One region of the Apibacter sp. B2966 genome, then DNA from elsewhere that is predicted to be linked to it. Evidence: riboswitches for the same ligand, from Rfam matches in the RefSeq annotation. Region 1 holds a riboswitch; the other holds the start of a gene.

Evidence for each region. Region 1 has a riboswitch for S-adenosylmethionine ahead of G8C43_RS09520 (TonB-dependent receptor plug domain-containing protein). Riboswitches for the same ligand answer to the same signal wherever they lie in the genome.
Region 2: another riboswitch for S-adenosylmethionine. It lies ahead of G8C43_RS00490 (trans-sulfuration enzyme family protein); the one in region 1 lies ahead of G8C43_RS09520 (TonB-dependent receptor plug domain-containing protein).

Annotation. Positions count from the first base shown of each region.
Region 1 is NZ_CP049714.1:2,221,867-2,231,558, forward strand. It holds gene G8C43_RS09510 (ATP-dependent Clp protease ATP-binding subunit) at 1-1,855, shown strand, start outside; gene G8C43_RS09515 (MFS transporter) at 1,971-3,119, shown strand; SAM riboswitch class I at 3,196-3,294, shown strand; gene G8C43_RS09520 (TonB-dependent receptor plug domain-containing protein) at 3,401-5,845, shown strand; gene G8C43_RS09525 (APC family permease) at 5,873-7,138, shown strand; gene G8C43_RS09530 (C10 family peptidase) at 7,210-9,531, opposite strand.
Region 2 is NZ_CP049714.1:115,953-125,644, forward strand. It holds gene bshA (N-acetyl-alpha-D-glucosaminyl L-malate synthase BshA) at 1-123, shown strand, start outside; gene G8C43_RS00485 (homoserine dehydrogenase) at 154-1,335, opposite strand; gene G8C43_RS00490 (trans-sulfuration enzyme family protein) at 1,364-2,500, opposite strand; SAM riboswitch class I at 2,660-2,757, opposite strand; gene G8C43_RS00495 (MerR family transcriptional regulator) at 3,061-3,369, opposite strand; gene G8C43_RS00500 (SDR family NAD(P)-dependent oxidoreductase) at 3,491-4,258, shown strand; gene leuS (leucine--tRNA ligase) at 4,327-7,182, opposite strand; gene G8C43_RS00510 (DUF6348 family protein) at 7,325-7,960, opposite strand; gene G8C43_RS00515 (T9SS type A sorting domain-containing protein) at 8,277-9,692, shown strand, end outside.

The DNA of each region.
Region 1 (9,692 bases):
TCCTTTGTTAATAGGAGAGCCCGGAGTCGGTAAATCAGCCATTGCAGAAGGCCTCGCTTTACGAATTGTTCAAAAAAAGGTCTCTCGTGTTTTATACAACAAACGAGTAGTTACCTTAGATGTAGCCGGACTGGTTGCAGGTACTAAATATAGAGGACAATTTGAAGAAAGAATGAAAGCCATCATGAATGAGCTTGAGAAAAACTCGGATATTATTCTCTTTATTGATGAAATCCATACCATAGTAGGAGCCGGAGGAGCCACAGGCTCTTTAGATGCTTCCAATATGTTCAAACCGGCATTAGCAAGAGGAGAGATACAATGCATCGGAGCGACTACTTTGGATGAATATAGGCAATATATTGAAAAAGATGGCGCCTTAGAAAGACGATTTCAAAAAGTAATGGTAGAACAAACTTCTCCGGAAGAAACCATTATCATATTAAATCAAATTAAAGATAAATACGAAGAACATCATAATGTAACTTATACCGAGGAGGCAATTAAAGCTTGTGTAAATCTTACTACAAGATATATTACCGACCGATATTTACCGGACAAAGCGATTGATGCGCTCGATGAAGCGGGATCAAGAGTCCATATTAAAAATATCAAAGTTCCAAAGGAAATAGTTAATTATGAGAAAGAATTAGAAAAAATCAGAGCTGAAAAGACTAAGGTAATTAAAAGCCAAAAGTATGAAGAAGCTGCAAAATTAAGAGATACCGAAAAAGAGATTGAAACAAAATTAGCGAATGCACAAAGAGAATGGGAAAAATCTTCAAGAGAACATCGGGAGATTGTTACTGAAGATAATGTTGCAGAGGTAGTTTCAATGATGAGCGGTGTACCCGTACAAAGAGTTGCAGAAGGAGAGCTTAAAAAACTTGCTCAAATGAAAGATCTGATGAAAGGAAAAATAATCGGTCAGGACGAAGCGGTCAACAAAGTAGTAAAAGCCATTCAGAGAAACCGTGCCGGGTTAAAAGATCCTAACAGGCCTATAGGTACATTTATATTCTTAGGAGCAACCGGAGTTGGAAAAACTCAATTAGCAAAAGTTATTGCCAGAGAATTATTTGATTCAGATGATGCTCTCATTAGAATAGATATGAGTGAATATATGGAAAAATTTGCCGTATCTAGATTAGTAGGAGCTCCTCCGGGATATGTAGGATATGAAGAAGGAGGTCAATTGACAGAATCCGTAAGAAGAAAACCATATGCTGTAATCCTCTTAGATGAAATTGAAAAAGCACATCCGGATGTATTTAATATCCTTTTGCAAATTTTAGATGACGGACATGTTACGGATAGTTTGGGAAGAAAAATAGATTTTAGAAATACAATAATCATTTTAACTTCCAATATCGGAACTCGTGAACTCAAAGAATTCGGTGACGGTGTTGGATTTGGAACTTCTGCCAAAAAATCATCTTCCGATATAAGAGCAAAATCTACTTTAGAAAACGCTTTAAAGAGAACATTTGCTCCTGAATTCCTAAATAGGATCGATGATGTTATCATCTTTAATAATTTGGAAAAGGAAGATATATCTAAAATTATAGATTTAGAATTGAAAAATGTGTACGATAGGATTGCTAAAATTGGATATGAAGTAGAATTATCTCCGGAAGCTAAAGAATTCATCATTGAAAAAGGATGGGACAAAAATTTCGGTGCACGTCAGCTTAAAAGAGCGATCCAGAAATATGTGGAAGATGTGATCGCTGAAGAAATTATTAATTCATCGATACATGACGGAGACCATCTCTATATTGGATTAAATAAAGAAAAAGACAGTACGGAAATTAAAATACTGGAGGTTGAAAAAGAATCTCCGACTAATGAATAAAGTTTTAATTAATGAACAGCCTGTTTGATTGTATCAAGCAGGTTTTTTTTATTTTATAAATACCGGAGTAGTTAATAAATAGATACAATCCATAAAAAATCCGAGAGAATTAACAATGATATACAAAAAGCATTTGCCCAGAATGGCCGTAACCCTTTTATTTTTTTTCTTTGGAGGCAGTTCCGCGACTTGGGCTTCACGAATTCCAACGATTAAATTATCGATGAATGTTTCCGATTCCAATTGGGGATTGGTTTTACTATTTTTATCCATCGGAACACTTATTACGTTACCTTTTGCGGGTAATTTAATAAAAAAGCTGGGAAGCAAAAAATCAACCCTTACATTTATCATTCTTTACTTTATATTTTTAATCGGAATTGGATTTTGTGGAAAATTGTGGCAATTGAAACTCAATTTAATAGCCTACGGGGCCATAGGTAATTTAACCAATATAGCTATAAATACACAAGCTGTTAATGTGTCAAAATCCTATAAAGGCCAAATAATAGGCTCCATGCACGGTACTTGGAGCATTGGAGGTTTTTTTGCTTCTTGGTTAGGAGCAGTAATGATTGCTAAAAACATACCACCTTCTGAGCATTTTATTTTATATTCTTCCATAGGAATTCTGGTTTCCCTTTGGTTATTCAGATACTTGTTGCCGGATGAATCCAAAGAAGAACCAATGGAATTACCAAAAAAATCAAAATTTATCAGAGTTGATAAAAATCTTATTGTCTTAGGATTTCTAGCTTTTTTTGCTATGGTTTCTGAAGGAACGATGACCGATTGGTCCAATGAATATATGAGGAATATAGTGAAAGCCGATAAAAAATATATCGGATATGGATTGACTGCCTATATGGCAGCCATGGCTTGCGGACGATTCATTTCTGATTTTGTAGTTCGAAAATTCGGTTCAAAAATTACGTTGATTATCAGCGGATCTTTAATTTTTATAGGTATGGTCTGTGCTGTTCTATTTCCAACATTACTAACTACACTTCTTTCGTTCGTTATTGTTGGACTGGGAATATCTGCAGTCGTACCCTTAGTATATACCTTAGCGGGAAATTCAAAAACAGCTTCGCCCGAACAAGCGCTTACAGTTATTACCAGCATTGGTTTTATCGGTTTTTTTCTAGGTCCTCCTTGCATTGGTTTTTTAGCTGAAAAATTTTCATTACAAATATCTTTTACTTTCATTTCCTTGTTTGGAATAGGAATAATTTTCTTGGTAAGATTTTTTAAGATAAAGTAAATTTATTTCTTTATCTTAGAGGTAAAATAATATAATATAAAATTATTTTATTATGAAAATTATGGTATATTTACATCACTTATCAAGAAAGGTGGAGGGACTGGCCCTGTGAAACCTTGGCAACCGGCCTGCTTAGGCTTGGTGCTAATTCCAGCCCTGAGGGGAAAGATGAGTGATTCGCGAATTGTGAGTGTGTTGAGTTGTGAATAATTTCTTTTTTCCTTTCCGGTTTTTCTTGATACAGTTTTAATAAATATAATTTACTAACTGTAAGAAAGATAATGAAAAAAGTTTCTTTGTTAATGGTAAGTTTAATTTTAGAATTTACCAATTATGTGGATGCTCAAGAAAAACGAGCCGTAGATTCCCTTGATCTTGAAGAGATTGTTGTAGTCGGTGGCAGAAGTTCAGAACGAACAAAAGTAAATTCTCCCGTTGCCATAGATGTAATAGATGTCAGGAAAATAGATAAGGCATCTCCTCAATTAACCGTTAACGACTTATTAAATTATTTAGTACCTTCATTCAATTCAGTTCGCCAATCTTCTTCTGATGGAACGGAACATATTGATCCGGCTACCTTGAGAGGTATGGGTCCCGATCAGGTTCTGGTATTAGTGAATGGAAAAAGACGGCATACTACCTCATTAGTCAACTATCAAAATACGGTAGGTAATGGATCTGTGGGTACAGATTTAAGTGCCATACCCGTTTCAGCAATAGAAAAAATAGAGGTTCTAAGAGATGGAGCGGCAGCTCAATACGGTTCGGATGCCATTGCCGGTGTAATTAATATTATTTTAAAAAAGAATGAGGGCGGCTCGGCATCCATCACCTATGGATTAACCAATAGAAATGACGGGGAAACTTACAATTTTAGCGGAAATTACGGGGCTAAATTAGGAGATAAAGGAGGAAGTATCAATCTTTCTTTTGTAGTCAGCCAAAGAAATAAAACCAATCGTTCATATGATAATAATCTGGACAAGTTTGGCGATAACTTTGCCTATGATTTTGCACCGGATCCCGATCAGGCCAGAATAAACGATGAAAAAATTATGGCAGAAATGGGTTTAACCCAAAAAGACTTCCGTTTCAGGGCAGGAGATGCTCAAATTAAAAATCAACAGTTTTTTATAAATTCCATTTATCCATTATCCGAAAAGTATGAGTTCTACTCATTCGGCGGAGCAAGTTTAAGACAAGGAGAAGGAGCTGAATTCCGAAGACTTCCCAGTGAAAAAACTAATGTAGTTAAAGAACTTTATCCGATAGGATTTCAACCTTTATTAAAATCCACTATTTATGATATTTCTAACTCTACGGGAATAAGATATATGCATAATAATTGGATGGTAGATATAAGTAATACCTTTGGAGAAAACCTCTTTAATTATAAGGCTACGCATACAAACAATGCTTCGTTGGGTATACTTTCTCCAACGGAATTTAAAGCCGGGGGACATGAGTTTATGCAAAATACTATCAATCTGGATATTTCTAAAAAAATAAATACACTTCTTTCTATTGCCTTCGGAGGAGAATTTAAATACGAACAGTATAGAATAAAAGCCGGAGAAGAAGGCTCATGGATGCGTTACGATAAATTTGGTAATCCGGCAACAGCATCTACTCTTCCCACCGATATACTGGGAGAGGGGGGAGCACAAGGTTTTATAGGATTTTCTCCTGAAAATGCGTTAAAGGAGGACAGAAATAATGCCTCCGGTTATGCGGATGTAGCATTTAAAAAAGGAAAATTTTCCGGTGATTTGGCAGGAAGATATGAGCATTATTCCGATTTTGGTAATTCTTGGATAGGAAAGTTGGCGGTGCGTTATGAATATGTAAACGGATTTGCTGTAAGGGGAGCTTTCAGTAATGGATTCAGAGCCCCTTCTCTGCAACAGCAATATTTCAATAATTCTTTTTCCAGTATCTCATCGTCGGGATCAGGAGTTGTTTCTAAAGGTATATTTAGAAATGACAGTCCTTTGGCAAAAGCTTTAGGTATTGATAAACTTAAAGAAGAAAAATCTATAAATGCGAGTGCCGGTTTAACATTTAAACCTTCTAAAAAAATATATGTAACGGCTGATGCTTACTATATCAAAGTTAAAGATCGTATTGTACTCACGAGTGAATTTGTTAATGCAAAAGTAGAATCTTATGGAGTGGAAGGAGCACGATTTTTTACTAATGCTGTGGATACGGAAACGAAAGGTATTGATATAGTGGCCACGTATAAAGTTGGTTTAGGAAGGGGAAATCTGGATATAAGTTTATCAGGAAACTATACAGAAACAGAAATTGTTGATTATCATTTTCCGAAAGTTTTTGAAGGAGACAGAAATGAATATTTCGGTCCCGATCAAACCAATATAATTGAATCTTTAAGTCCAAAAGCAAAGGCTACTTTAGGCTTCAATTACTCTGTTTCGAAATGGAATTTATTAGTAAGAAATACCTATTTCGGTAAAGTTACGAGAGATGGTTACCCATACGGTTCGGTACAACATCATGATCCAAAATTAGTAACCGATTTTAGTATCAGTTATTCCATACGAAAAGATTTAATATTAACGATGGGCGGAAATAATATTTTTGATGTATTTCCGGATAAGCAAATCTATGAAAATTCTTATTATAATGTTTTCAAGTATGCACCGGTACAGATGGGTACAACCGGAGCTAATTGGTTTACTAAGCTTTCTATGAATTTCTAAATTTAGACTTATATATTTAATATAAATATGAAAAAAATAGGCTGGAAGACAGCAACTGCCATAGTCATATCCAATATGGTAGGAACGGGAGTGTTTACAAGTTTAGGATATCAAGTTCCGGAATTACACAATACGTTTACCATTATTCTTTTATGGACAATCGGGGGAATACTGGCTTTAATAGGTGCTTTTATCTACGCGGAATTGGGAGCTCATTTTAAGCAATCGGGAGGAGATTATATTTATCTTTCTCGAACTTATCATCCCATCATGGGATACATCACCAGTTGGGTATCGCTTATTGTTGGTTTCTCCGGGCCAATTGCTTTAGCAGCATTGGCTATGGCTAAATATTTGGGTTTTGAAAATGAAAGAAGTACAGCTATTCTCATTATCATTATTATTGCTGTATTTCAATGTTTCAGCTTAAAGGTAAGCAGTCGTTTTCAAAATATATTTGCCGTTCTTAAGGTAGCATTCATTGTAGTACTGATTTTAATTGGAATTTCGATAAGTCCGTCTCCTACTAATGCATTATTATGGGATAATTCTTGGACTCATGAAATTATCGTTCCGGCTTTTGCCAGTTCGTTAGTGTTTGTTACCTACGCTTATACCGGTTGGAATTCTGCCTCTTATATTGTTGAAGAAATTGAAAAGCCAAAAGTTAATCTTCCCAAAGCGTTGATAATAGGAACTGTTTTTGTAACAGTAAGTTATGTGTTGGTAAATTTTGTTTTTTTAAAACATGCTTCAATCGAACAAATGGAAGGAAAAGAAGACATTGCCAATATCGCATTTACCAATATTTTAGGCGTTCGGGGAGTAAAATGGATAAGTTATTTGATTGCATTGCAATTAGTTTCAACAATTAGTGGCTATTTGTGGGTTGGATCGAGAGTAACCCAGGCAACAGCAAAAGAAAATCATCTTTGGAGTTATTTAGGTAAAGAAAATAAAAACCGAATACCTATATGGGCTGTAGTTGCTCATACTCTTATCAGTATACTAATAATATTGAGTGGTAAATTTGAAGAAATTTTTATTTACACAGCATTTGTACTTCAACTTCTTTCAACGGCTGCCGTGAGTACTTCTTTATTTATTAAGAAAAAAGATCGGGTACTTTTCAAAGGAAATATTTTTTTACTAATGCCCGTTATCTTTTTACTTTTCAGCTTTTATATTTTGTATTTTACTTTTGTCAACCATCCTCGGGAAAGTATTATTGGATTAGGAATCATAGGAGCCGGTATGACCCTTTATTTTTTTGATAAAAAAAGAGTTGATTGAAAATATCAGTTTAATGAATATAAAAAAAACCGAAAGATTTGTCTTTCGGTTTTTTAACGTAATTCTTAAGTTTATTTTTTTATGAATTTGTAATTCTTTCCTAAAATTTTTATAATATAAAGATTGGGCTGTAGATCAGAGACATTTATAGAAATTTTGTCTTCAATTAAAAGTCGTACATTTTTAACTAGTTTTCCACTATTATCAAATATAGTTAATGTTATAAATTTTTGAATATTTGAAGGAACACCTTTTATATTAAGTGTTTCATGAGCGGGATTAGGATATATGATTATGTTATTGTTATCAGTAATTTTATCATTGAAAATTTGATTTACGATTAAATCATAGCATTTATTTTCAAGAAAAGCATCTTTATATCCTTTAACCATTATATAATATGTTCCGGGAATTAAATTTATTTGAAATTGATCTTTATTATTCTCCGTATTCGTGCTACGGGTAATATAATTCTTTGAAGAATCATATAAAGCTAAAGTATAATGTTCAGAAAAGTTTTTAAGAATAATTTCAATAGTAGATTTTTTATAAATTGAAAATTTATAATAATCTAAATCATAACTGGAGCCAAGTGCAGCTGAATATAAAGTATTGATGTTTATAGGATATGCAGTTTCAAACGAATCATTAGGTTCGTAATTAGCTGCACAATTAGTAGAAGTACGGAATGAATTTTCTTCAAAATTGGAACTGATAGAGGCAGAATAATTGGCTTTTACTCTCCAATTATAAGTGGTATTTGCATTTAATTTTGAGAGAAGAAAAAATGTATTTGTAGTTGCAATGGCAGCTGTTGTCCAGGTTAACTCTAAAGATGATTTATATTCAACGGTATAATTTGAAATCCCGGGCATTTCATCCCATTTTAAAATAGCGCTGTTGCTAGTAATATCGTAAGCACTCAGATGGGTAGGAGTTGGATAAATTAAGGTATTGAATGTAGACTGAGCATAATTGGAACTGTTTGAAGTATAGCAATTTGCTTTTACTCTCCAACTATATGAGGTATTTGGTTTTAATCCTGTAAGGGTGTATAAGGTGTCGGTTGATTCAAGGGTTTTAGTATTCCAATTTTCTTCTTTATTTGTTTTATATTCAATAGTATAACTTAGAATTCCCGGTATATTATTCCATTTTAATACGACACCAGTTGAAGATATATTCGAAGTAGTGAGACCCGAAGGTATAGAACAAGTATAATTAATAGGGTGTATATTTATTATTGCACTTTGATTGGATTTATATCCTGCCGGTTCAGATAATTGAAAGTATCCATCTGCATAACCGCCCCAACCAAAATTAAAATGAATGAGGTTGTTACTATCAATTCCATCAGCAATAAAGGTATGTGCTCCTTGCCTGTTGCTTCCTTTATAAAACACAGGATAATTTTTTATTAGCTGATCCTTAATTAGTTTTATCCACTCGGGATTACTATAATTTCCTTTATTAACCATTTTTATATCCGAACTGTATTGAAAGTAATTTTTCAATGCTTTTAAAACTGAGTTATTAAATGCTCCCGAACTGTTAGGTCCGTAAATCATATTAACCGATATACCGGTGTGAAGCATTAATGTGGCAACTGCATCGATTTGTTGCGTGGTGGAAGTAAGGGAAAGGGAAGTAGGCATATTATTCCATAAATAGGTAGTGTTAGCAAAATCAGCTGTTAATGTTTTACCTTTCCAATCATAATAAGTATTTTGAATCTTATAGGTATTAGAGCTTTTACCTTTGACAGGGTAATTCCAATATTTCATAATTTGGGCCATAGTGGTAGCCACACAACCCGTTAGACAAGATTGGTTTTCATAAGTTTTGGGTACCAACTTATTATAAAATGTATTTTGACTCCACTTTGTAGTAATCAAAGGATCTTTTGTTAAAGGAATTTCATTGTATTTATGATTCATTTTAGATAAAGGCATTTCTTTTCTATAAAGTAAAGCGTCCCATTCTTCTTTTATTAAAGATCTTTCTTTATCCTCGCCGATTTTTTTTATTTTACTTTTTCTTAAATATTCGTTTGCTGATTGGTATTCTCTAAGAAAGTATAAAAATTCGGGCGATTGATTTCCTTCCGGGTTAAGAGTTGTGTCAAATGAATAAGCTAGAATTGGGTGGTTTTCACTTTGTGAAGAAATTATTATAAAACCATTTAAGCTTTTAAAAATATAGAAACCATCGTATTTTTTATCAAAACGATTGGTAATATTAATTAATTTATTGTGGTTTGAATTTTTTAACTGAATCCTTTGATTTAAAAAATTATTGGCTACAATACGGGCAGTTTTTTCAGAAATATCTTGACTATAAAATGTGTAAGATATAAATATAGCTATAATTAAAATAGAATATTTTAATCTCATCGGAATTGTTTTTTAGTGTTTAAATAATGAAGTAAAATTGTAATTACTATAAATTTATTATTCTAATAACCGTATACTGTTTGGTATAGAATATATGGTTGAATGGAGTGAAAAGATTTTGATGTAATTTTTTTAAATTAAAATAATTACATACTAGGAAA
Region 2 (9,692 bases), 210 kb from region 1:
GATGAAAAAATGCTTTCACTTTTCAAAAAACAAGCGAAAGATCAAGCGTTACTTTTTGATAATTCTAAGATAATTCCTTTATATAAAGAATTGTATGACCGAGCATTGGGCAATCATAACTAAATAGTTGAATTTACATACTTATCAACCCAATCAGCTGAAAAAAATAACATTTATATTCGGGTCTTTAATCCATGAAGAATGCGCTAATTTATGTAAACAGATGAAGCCTATAAAATAATTACCTGAAAGGCTGCTGTATTGTTCTTCGATGGACTCAAAATCATCAAAACCGGAAAATTGATCGTGATATCTCACATAAACTTTATAAATTTTAGTATCTACTAATTGTAATTGTTTATTTAGATGAATATATTTCTTGTTTTCATATCTGTAATCATACGTTAAAGCTGAAATATCAGAAAGCACGGCAGATCCGGTGGGTTTATCTCCGGCACCTTTACCAATCATAAGTTGCTTTTCAGAAAAAGCACTTTCTAAAACCACTCCATTATATTCATAATTTACATGAGCTAATGTATTTTCTTTTTCTATAAAAGTAGGAGCACAAAAACCCGTAATTTCATTATTATTTTTATTGCATCTTGCTATTAACTTGATTGTTAAATTTCTTTGACGAGCAAATTCCAAGTCAAAATCACTAATTCTTGATATTCCAAAATTAAATATAGATTCCGGTTTAGTAATAAGTCCAAAAGCATGAAAAAGAATAATACACAATTTATATTTAGGATCAATTCCCTCAACATCTAAGGTAGGATCTGATTCTGCGAATCCTTTCTCTTGTGCTTCTTTTAAAACGACAGGATAAGAAAGTTTTTCATGGATCATTTTGGTTAAAATGAAATTGGTAGAACCATTAAAAATTCCCGATACCGATGTTAATAAATCATTGTCATAATATTCTTCTAAATTTCTGATGATGGGAATACTGGCACAAACAGAGGCTTCATAGAGTAGGGGAACATGGTATTCTTTTTCCAACTTTAGAAGTTCAGGTAAATGTTCAGCAATCATCTTTTTATTTGCCGAAACTACAGCTTTTCCGTTTTTCATGGCCTCTGAAACAATATCAAAAGCAGCATCAGCATCATCTATTAATTCGACAATAACTTCAATTTCAGGGTCCGATAATAACTCGTATTTATCAGTAGTAAAATACTTTTTATCGATTGATCTCGGTTTATCGGGATGTTTGATACATATTTTTTTAATATTTGCATCTACACTTTCGGCTTCTTCTAACACTTTATACAATCCAGTTCCCACACATCCAAATCCAAAAATTCCTAATTTAAGTTTATTTCTTATCATTCAATTATTCAATTTATAAAATTAACCGTTAATCTAAAGCTTGTTTGATATCATTAATCAGGTCATCAACATTTTCAATTCCTACCGATAAACGAATTAAAGAATCTTGAATTCCTGTTTCTTTACGAACTTCAAGAGGGGTTGATTTATGGGTCATGGTGGCAGGATGGCTACCCAAACTCCTAACATCGCCTAAATTTTCAGCTAAAAGGAAAATTTTGGTACGGGTTAAAAAATCTTTTGCCGCTTCTAAAGTATCTTCTTTTAAACTAAAAGATACCATCCCGCCAAACCCTTTTTGTTGTTTGGCCGCAATATGATGGTTGGGATGATTTTTTAATCCCGGATAATATACTTTATCTACTTTGGGATGTGTAGTTAAAAATTCAGCAATTTTTTGAGCATTTTGTGAATGTTTTTCCATACGCAGAGATAGAGTTTGAATTCCGCGTAAAGTTAACCAACTATCAAAAGGAGAGAGTACGCCCCCTGAGGTATTTTGTAAATATTTTAATTCTTCGGCTATTTTAGGATCTTTCACAACTATAAATCCGGATAAAACGTCTCCATGTCCTGAAAGATATTTAGTTCCACTGTGTACAACAATATCTGCTCCTAAACGTATCGGTTGTTGTAAAGCAGGAGATAAAAATGTATTATCTACAATTAATAATGCTCCCACTTGTTTGGAAATTTTAGCGATTTCTTCAATGTCGGATATTTTTAAAGTTGGATTTGTAGGGGTTTCCAGCCATATGAAGCGAGTTTTATTTGAAACTGCATGTAAGACATTTTGAATATCAGTAGTATCAATAAATTTAGAGGTTACACCAAATTTATTATAAACCGTAGTAACTATTCGATAAGTACCTCCGTAAACATCATTTACAGCGATAATTTCATCCCCTTGTTTTAATAACTTTAAAACACAATCCGTTGCTGCCAATCCCGATGAAAAAGCAAATCCGGCAATACCGCCCTCTAATTCAGCAATGGCTTGTTCTACAACTTTACGAGTAGGATTAGCCGTTCTTGTATAAGCAAATCCTTTATTCACATCCGGTTCTTCCTGAACATAAGAAGAGGTTTGGTAAATAGGAGTAGAAATAGCTCCGGTAAGTACATCAGGAGTAGAAATATGTACTAATTTTGTTTCTAATTTCATGACTAGGTTGTTTTTTCTAATTAATAAATGCCTTAAAATTCATTAATCATCATAAAACAACTTATACAAGATTCCCATTTAAATGCTAAATTATGAATTAGCTTCTTTTTGTAGGTCGAAAGAAGCTCGTATTATTTGTATTTGTATGTAAGCTGTTTCGACTTATCTTTCCTTTACGGTTGGATGCAGCACCTACTCATATAAGAGGGTTGCTAAGGTATCATAGGGCCAATTCCCTCCACCTTTCTTGATAAGTAATTTTATTAATGATCGCTAAATATATTACAAAGATACGTTTTATTTTTTAATTTCCAATAAAAAACGATTTTATTATAATATTTATAAAGGTAATGTATTTTTAATAATCATTATAATATAAGATATAAAGTATGCTAGATATAAATCAATTTACCTACAGAAGCATTTAAATAACCGTCGAAATTAATTCTAAGTTTAAAAAAATACAATTTTTTGAAATGGTAACTAATTTATATTAAGATCAATAATAATATTATATAATGTAAATGATTTTTTAATAACCCATTTATTTACTACTGATTTTATTTGTTGGTAAGCTTTTTTAATACATTTTCAATCAATTGCATTCGGCTGTCTAATTTTTGTGAAGCAGCATCTAATGTAAACCCTTCTTCCAATAATTCTTTTATTAAAATCATTTTTTTAATATTTTCATAATTGTATCTTCTGTTTTTTCCTTCCTGTTCTGTAAGACTTTTGATAATTCCTTTATCTTCCCAATACCTAATTTGTCGGGTAGGAATTCCCGTTATTTGAGAAACTTCGCCAATGCCCACAATTAATTGCTCTAAAAATTTAAAATCGAAAGATAAATGATTGGTTTCGTTCATTTTGTAAATTATTTACATTATTTGAAGTAAATATACAAAATAAAAGTTAAATTTGTAATTGTAAATAATTTACATAAAATGTAAATATTTAACAATAAAATATAATTAAAATTTAAATACTATGTTCATAGACAAAAATGTTATTATAACCGGCGCTACTGAAGGAATAGGCTTGGGAATTGCTCGTGCTTTCGCCCAACAAAGAGCAAATCTTGTTCTAATTGCCAGAGATCCTCAAAAATTAAAAAACATCAAAGAAGAATTTTCGTCGTATCACGTAACTGTTTCTCTGATTTCTGCGGATTTAACGGAAATTGAAAAATTACCTTCAGTTGGTAAACTAATTTTAGAAAAAGTAAAAACAGTTGATGTGTTAATTAATAATGCTGGAATCGGTCGTTTTAATCCTTTTGAAGAAACATCTGAAGATTTATTAGATAAACACATTAATCTTAATATGAAAGCGCCTTATATGCTGACTCAAAATTTGTATCAATCTTTGAAAAAATCCAAAGGAAATATAATTAATATTTCATCTTATTTTTCACACAGAATGTTACCGGGAAGAGAATCTACTGCTTACTCCATGACAAAGGGCGGTATAGATTCATTTACTAAATCATTGGCTTTTGAGGCAGGAAAAGATGGAATTCGGGTTAATGCTATTGCTCCGGGAAGTATTGATACGCCGCTTCTACGATATAATTTAGAACAGCTAAGCGAAGAAGGTAAAACAAATTTTCATACAATGATTAAATCTATATATCCGATGGGTAGTATTGGAACGATAGAAGATATTGGGGCGGCTGCTGTTTTCCTGGCTTCCGATCAAGCCCAATGGATTACCGGAACGATTCTACCGGTTGATGGTGGATTAACAACTAATTAGTTAATAAAAGGTAGCATAAAAAAATATAAAAAAACCAATCCGTTTTGGGATTGGTTTTTTAAGTCTATTTATAGTACAATATTGACAATTCGTTTAGGCACTACAATAACCTTTTTAGGTTGTTTGCCGTCAAGATAATTCGGTGTTTTTTCATGAGCCATTACTGCTTCTTCAATTTCTTTAGGAGTAGCGGAAATAGGCATTTCAATTTTAAAACGTACTTTTCCATTAAAACTAACCGGATATTCATGTATTTCGGAAACAAGATATTCAGCGTTAAATTCAGGGAATGCTTGAAATTCAATGCTGTTTTCATGTCCTAATTTTTCCCATAGCTCTTCTGCAATATGTGGAGCATAAGGAGAGATTAAAATGCACAAAGATTCTAAAATTTCTCTTTTATAACATTTTATTTTTACCAAATCATTGGTAGCAATCATAAAAGAACTTATGGATGTATTGAAAGAAAAGTTATCCAAATCCTCTTTAACTTTTTTTATTAATTGATGAATTATTTTTTGTTCTTCTTTAATAGGTTTTTCATCTGATATAAAGAAAGTTTCTCCTTCACCGGAATGATACAGTTTCCAGAATTTTTTTAAGAATCCATGAACTCCGCTAAGTCCTTGAGTATTCCAAGGTTTAGCCTGTTCAATAGGTCCTAAAAACATTTCATACATACGTAAGCTGTCGGCTCCGTATTCATCACAAACATCATCCGGATTAATAACATTGTAGTAAGATTTTGACATCTTTTCTACTTCTCTCCCGCATATAAATTTACCTTCTTCAAGAATAAACTCTGCATTTTTGAATTCATCTCTCCAATTTCTTAATTTTTCTAAATCAACTTCATCTGTAGTTCCTTTAAGAAGTTTTACATCAATATGCAGTGGAGTGGTATCTTGTGCTTCATGTAATAAATTGTAAGAGATGAAGTTATTAGTTCCATTAATTCGGTAGATATAAGCACTTTGACCTAAAATCATCCCTTGATTAATTAATTTTTGGAACGGTTCTTCTTGGGCGCAGTATCCATAATCTTTTAAAAATTTATTCCAAAAACGTGAATACAATAAATGTCCCGTAGCATGTTCACTTCCTCCTATATATAAATCTACATTTTCCCAATAATTTATTTTTTTAGTATCTGCAAAGCTAGAATGGTTAGTTGGATCTGTGTATCTAAGAAAATACCAGGAACTTCCGGCCCAACCGGGCATTGTATTCAAATCTAAAGGAAAAATCGTGGTATGATTAATACGGTCGTTACTTACAACTTGTTCATTTTCAGTATCCCAGGCCCATTGTGTAGCACGTCCCAATGGAGGGTCTCCGTCTTCAGTGGGCAAATATTTTTCAACCTCCGGAAGGAGTAAAGGTAGTGCGGATTCCGGTAAAGCATAGGGAATATCATTTTTATAATATATAGGAATAGGTTCCCCCCAATATCGTTGACGAGAAAAAACGGCATCTCGTAATCGGTAGTTGGTAGTTCCGTGCCCGATTTTCATTTTTTCTATTTCCTCAATAATTTTAGCTTGAGCATCTTTAACAGTCAATCCGTCTAAAATTTGGGAATTGATACAGACCCCTTCTTTGGAAGAAAAAGCCTCTTCTTGAACATCGGTTCCTCCTTTAATTACTTCAACAATTGGAAGTCCAAAATGTTTAGCAAATCGATGATCGCGCTCATCGTGAGCAGGAACAGCCATTATGGCACCTGTTCCGTATCCATATAATACGTAATCTGCAATATAAATAGGAATTTTTTTATGAGTAAAAGGATTTATAGCATAAGCACCGGTAAATTGTCCTGAAACAGTTTTAGCATCTGCGATTCGCTCTCTTTCCGATCGTTTGGTGCTTTGATCTTTATATTGGTTTACGGCTTCGTAATAGGTGCCGGTAGTAATTTGATCCACAAGAGGATGTTCAGGAGACATAACCATATAAGTAGCACCAAATATTGTATCCGGACGAGTGGTGAAAATTGTCACGGTTGTCTCGGAATCAGCAACAGCAAAATTGATTTCTGCTCCTAAAGATTTACCGATCCAATTACGTTGACTTTCTTTGATTGATTCGCTCCAATCGATGGTTTCCAATCCGGATAGAAGTCTTTCAGCATAAGCTGTGATCCGCATGGACCATTGCATCATACTTTTTTGATAGACAGGAAATCCTCCTCGTTCAGAAACTCCGTTTACTACTTCATCATTTGCCAGAACCGTTCCTAAAGCCGGACACCAGTTAACGGTTGTTTCTGCGCGATAAGCCAATCGATAATTTAAAAGAATATGTTGTTTTTTTTCATCTGAAAAACGGTTCCAATCTTCAGCCGAAAATATTTCAATTGGTGAGGTACAGGCATTTATTTTAGCATTACCTTCCTTTGAAAAAATATCTATTAATTCAGTAATAGGACGAGCCTCTTGCGAAGCAGTATTGTAATATGAATTAAAAAGTTGGATGAATATCCATTGGGTCCATTTGTAATAGCCGGGATCAGATGTTCTCACTTCACGATTCCAGTCAAAAGAAAATCCCAATTTTTTCAACTGATTGTTATATCCTGCAATAACATTGTCTTTATTATCTATACCCCCGTTAATATTAACTTCTGTGGTTATCGCCGGATGTTGGCCTGTTTGAATAGCATATTGTTCAGCAGGAAGCCCGAAACTGTCATAACCAATGGGATGAAGTACATTAAAACCTTGATGGCGTTTAAACCTTGCATAAATATCAGAGGCAATATAACCCAGTGGATGACCTACATGTAAACCTGCTCCCGAAGGATACGGAAACATATCCAACACATAAAACTTGGGTTTATCTGTATGGTTTGAAGCAGCAAATGTTTGTTGCTCTTTCCATTTTTTTTGCCATTTTTTTTCGATTTCCTGAAAATTATATTGCATGGGTAAAATTGAATTAATTTTTTGCAAAGGTAATGATTTATTCAATTTTTAAAATTGTATTTCAGCTCAAAGCATACGTATTAATTACAATAGTAAAAAAAAAGATATATGATATGAAATATATATAATAATTCTTACAAACTTACTTACGCTTCAATATAATAAAATTTCTTAGACTGTAAAATTTATCGGAATTGTCCCATGCAACTGTTTTCAATTTATTTTCCATTTCCGGCCATACTTCATTATTTTTTAAAGTTTCAATCATAATCTCCCGGCTGTTAACATTAGCATAATAGATGCGAAGCCAATATAAATCTTCCTCTAGATTTTCCTCTTGAATTTGTTCCTCTATGATTTTAAATAAATTCTCGGGAATATTGAAATCGCCTTTGCACCCAAAATTACCGATATATACCTTCCATTTGTTGCCTTTGATCTCCCATTCTTCAATTCCGATTTGATCATCATTAGTAATTTGCCAAAAAGCAGATAAAAACACATGAAATGAATTAGCGACAAAATTTTGAAAAGCATTTTGTATGGCACTAATTTTATTTTTACCAATACCTAAGTAGCTTTCCGAGATAGTTTTTTTACTGGCTAAAAGTAAGGTTATATATAAACGTATACTAGCTCCGTTTTCATATTCTTTAAAATCAAATGTTTCAGCACGCATGGCAGGAAGTTGTTCATCAACTAAAAGCCAGTCTTTATATTCAATGCTGGGTAGGTCATGAGCAAGAAGCATATTAGCGAGAATTTCTTGAGGTGACATAGATTATTTTTCTTCAAAATTACATAATATCTTTTTTAATACTTCAACTAGTACAAGTACGAAACTCACAAATACCACTTCTTATATTTATCATAAATCGCATTGATTCTAAAAAAATATTTTGATACAAAATTTTAATAGACAATTATAAATTATTTATATTATGTTTATTATGTATATTAAATTTAAAATTGTCAATTCTACAATATAATTAATTACAAATATTAATTTTTTTAATTGTAAAACCTTTATATATATATTTAATAAAAATAAAATAATATATTTGTTGCTTTAATTAAATATTAATCATTTAACTATGAGAAAATTATACTTAATACTTCTTATAGGGGCTAATTCTATATTTACATCTGCGCAAAAAGGTAGAGTAATCGGGCCGGGTGGAGTTCCCGGTGCTGTTTTATGGATGAAAACAGTCCCTGAAACAAAGAATCTTAACGGTAGATATCTTTGGAAAGATTTTTCAGGAGATTCTTTACGGCTGAATTACTATGATAGTAGTGGAGAGTATATAGTTGAATGGAATCCATTCGGAAGATCCATTAATTTTAATCCTTCAATACTTTTAACCAATCCCTATTCGAGTAAGGAAATTCAAATAAAAAGTGGGAATTTATCTACGGCTACTATTTTAGGTACTTATGCCGAGGCCAATTTATTAGGAAATAAATTTGAATATCCGGACTATATTTTCACACTTAACGGGGTGGAGGGAAAAGGATTTGTCTTAAATAAAGATAAAATCATTCATAGTGATGAAAGCAACAAAGGAGTTTTAGACTATGGTTCTGAAGAAGGCTATGATTTAATGTATCACCCGAACGGAAATTCAGATTTAACGGCTTATCAAGAAAAGACCATGCGTTTGTTCACTTATTTTCGTGCAAATAAACGAGCAACTAACGTATGGGGTGAAAGAATGAGTTCTACCTTATCCATAGGAGAAAAATTTTATTCATTCAATAAATATAACAATTCGACTTATAATACAGATCTTTTTGATCCTAATTCGATATACAGAGCGTATATGCCGGAATTAATCATGTACGATCGTATATTAAATCCGCTTGAAAAAATTAAAGTAGAATCGTATTTAGCCTTAAAATACGGTTTTATGTTAGAAAATTCCTTGATAAATAGTTATGATAAATTACTATGGGACAAAGATGAGAATGTAAAGTATAATCATCGAGTTACAGGTATTTACAGAGATGATATAAGTGGATTATATCAACGAAGAAGTACCACATCCTACGAAGAAAGTCCTTATTTTACTTATTCAGCACAAGGAGACTCCTATGATGAAGCTAATAATTACAATTTACCCAATAAAAATAAATTATTGGTTATTGAAAAATTCCCGGCTAATTCCTTGTCTGATTCTGAATATATGATTTGGGGTGATAATAATAACGATATCAAAACATCTCAGATTGAAAGCATTGCCGGAATGAATATCATGAATCGTCGATGGTTAGTAAATACCGGTAATATCAGTAATACAGAAGAAAAAGACGTAATTTGGAAATTGCCTGAAAATTTAGAAGCAGTAAAAGAAAAATATAAGTTTTCTCAAGTAAAAATGGTTAATGATCGCAGCAAAGATTCTGAGACAGCGATCATGTATACGCAAGATCCCTTGAAAGGATATGAAGGACATGCCTCTTTAACCTTAGGCAATCCTTTTGGAGGAGTTATGTTAAAGTTCGGTACA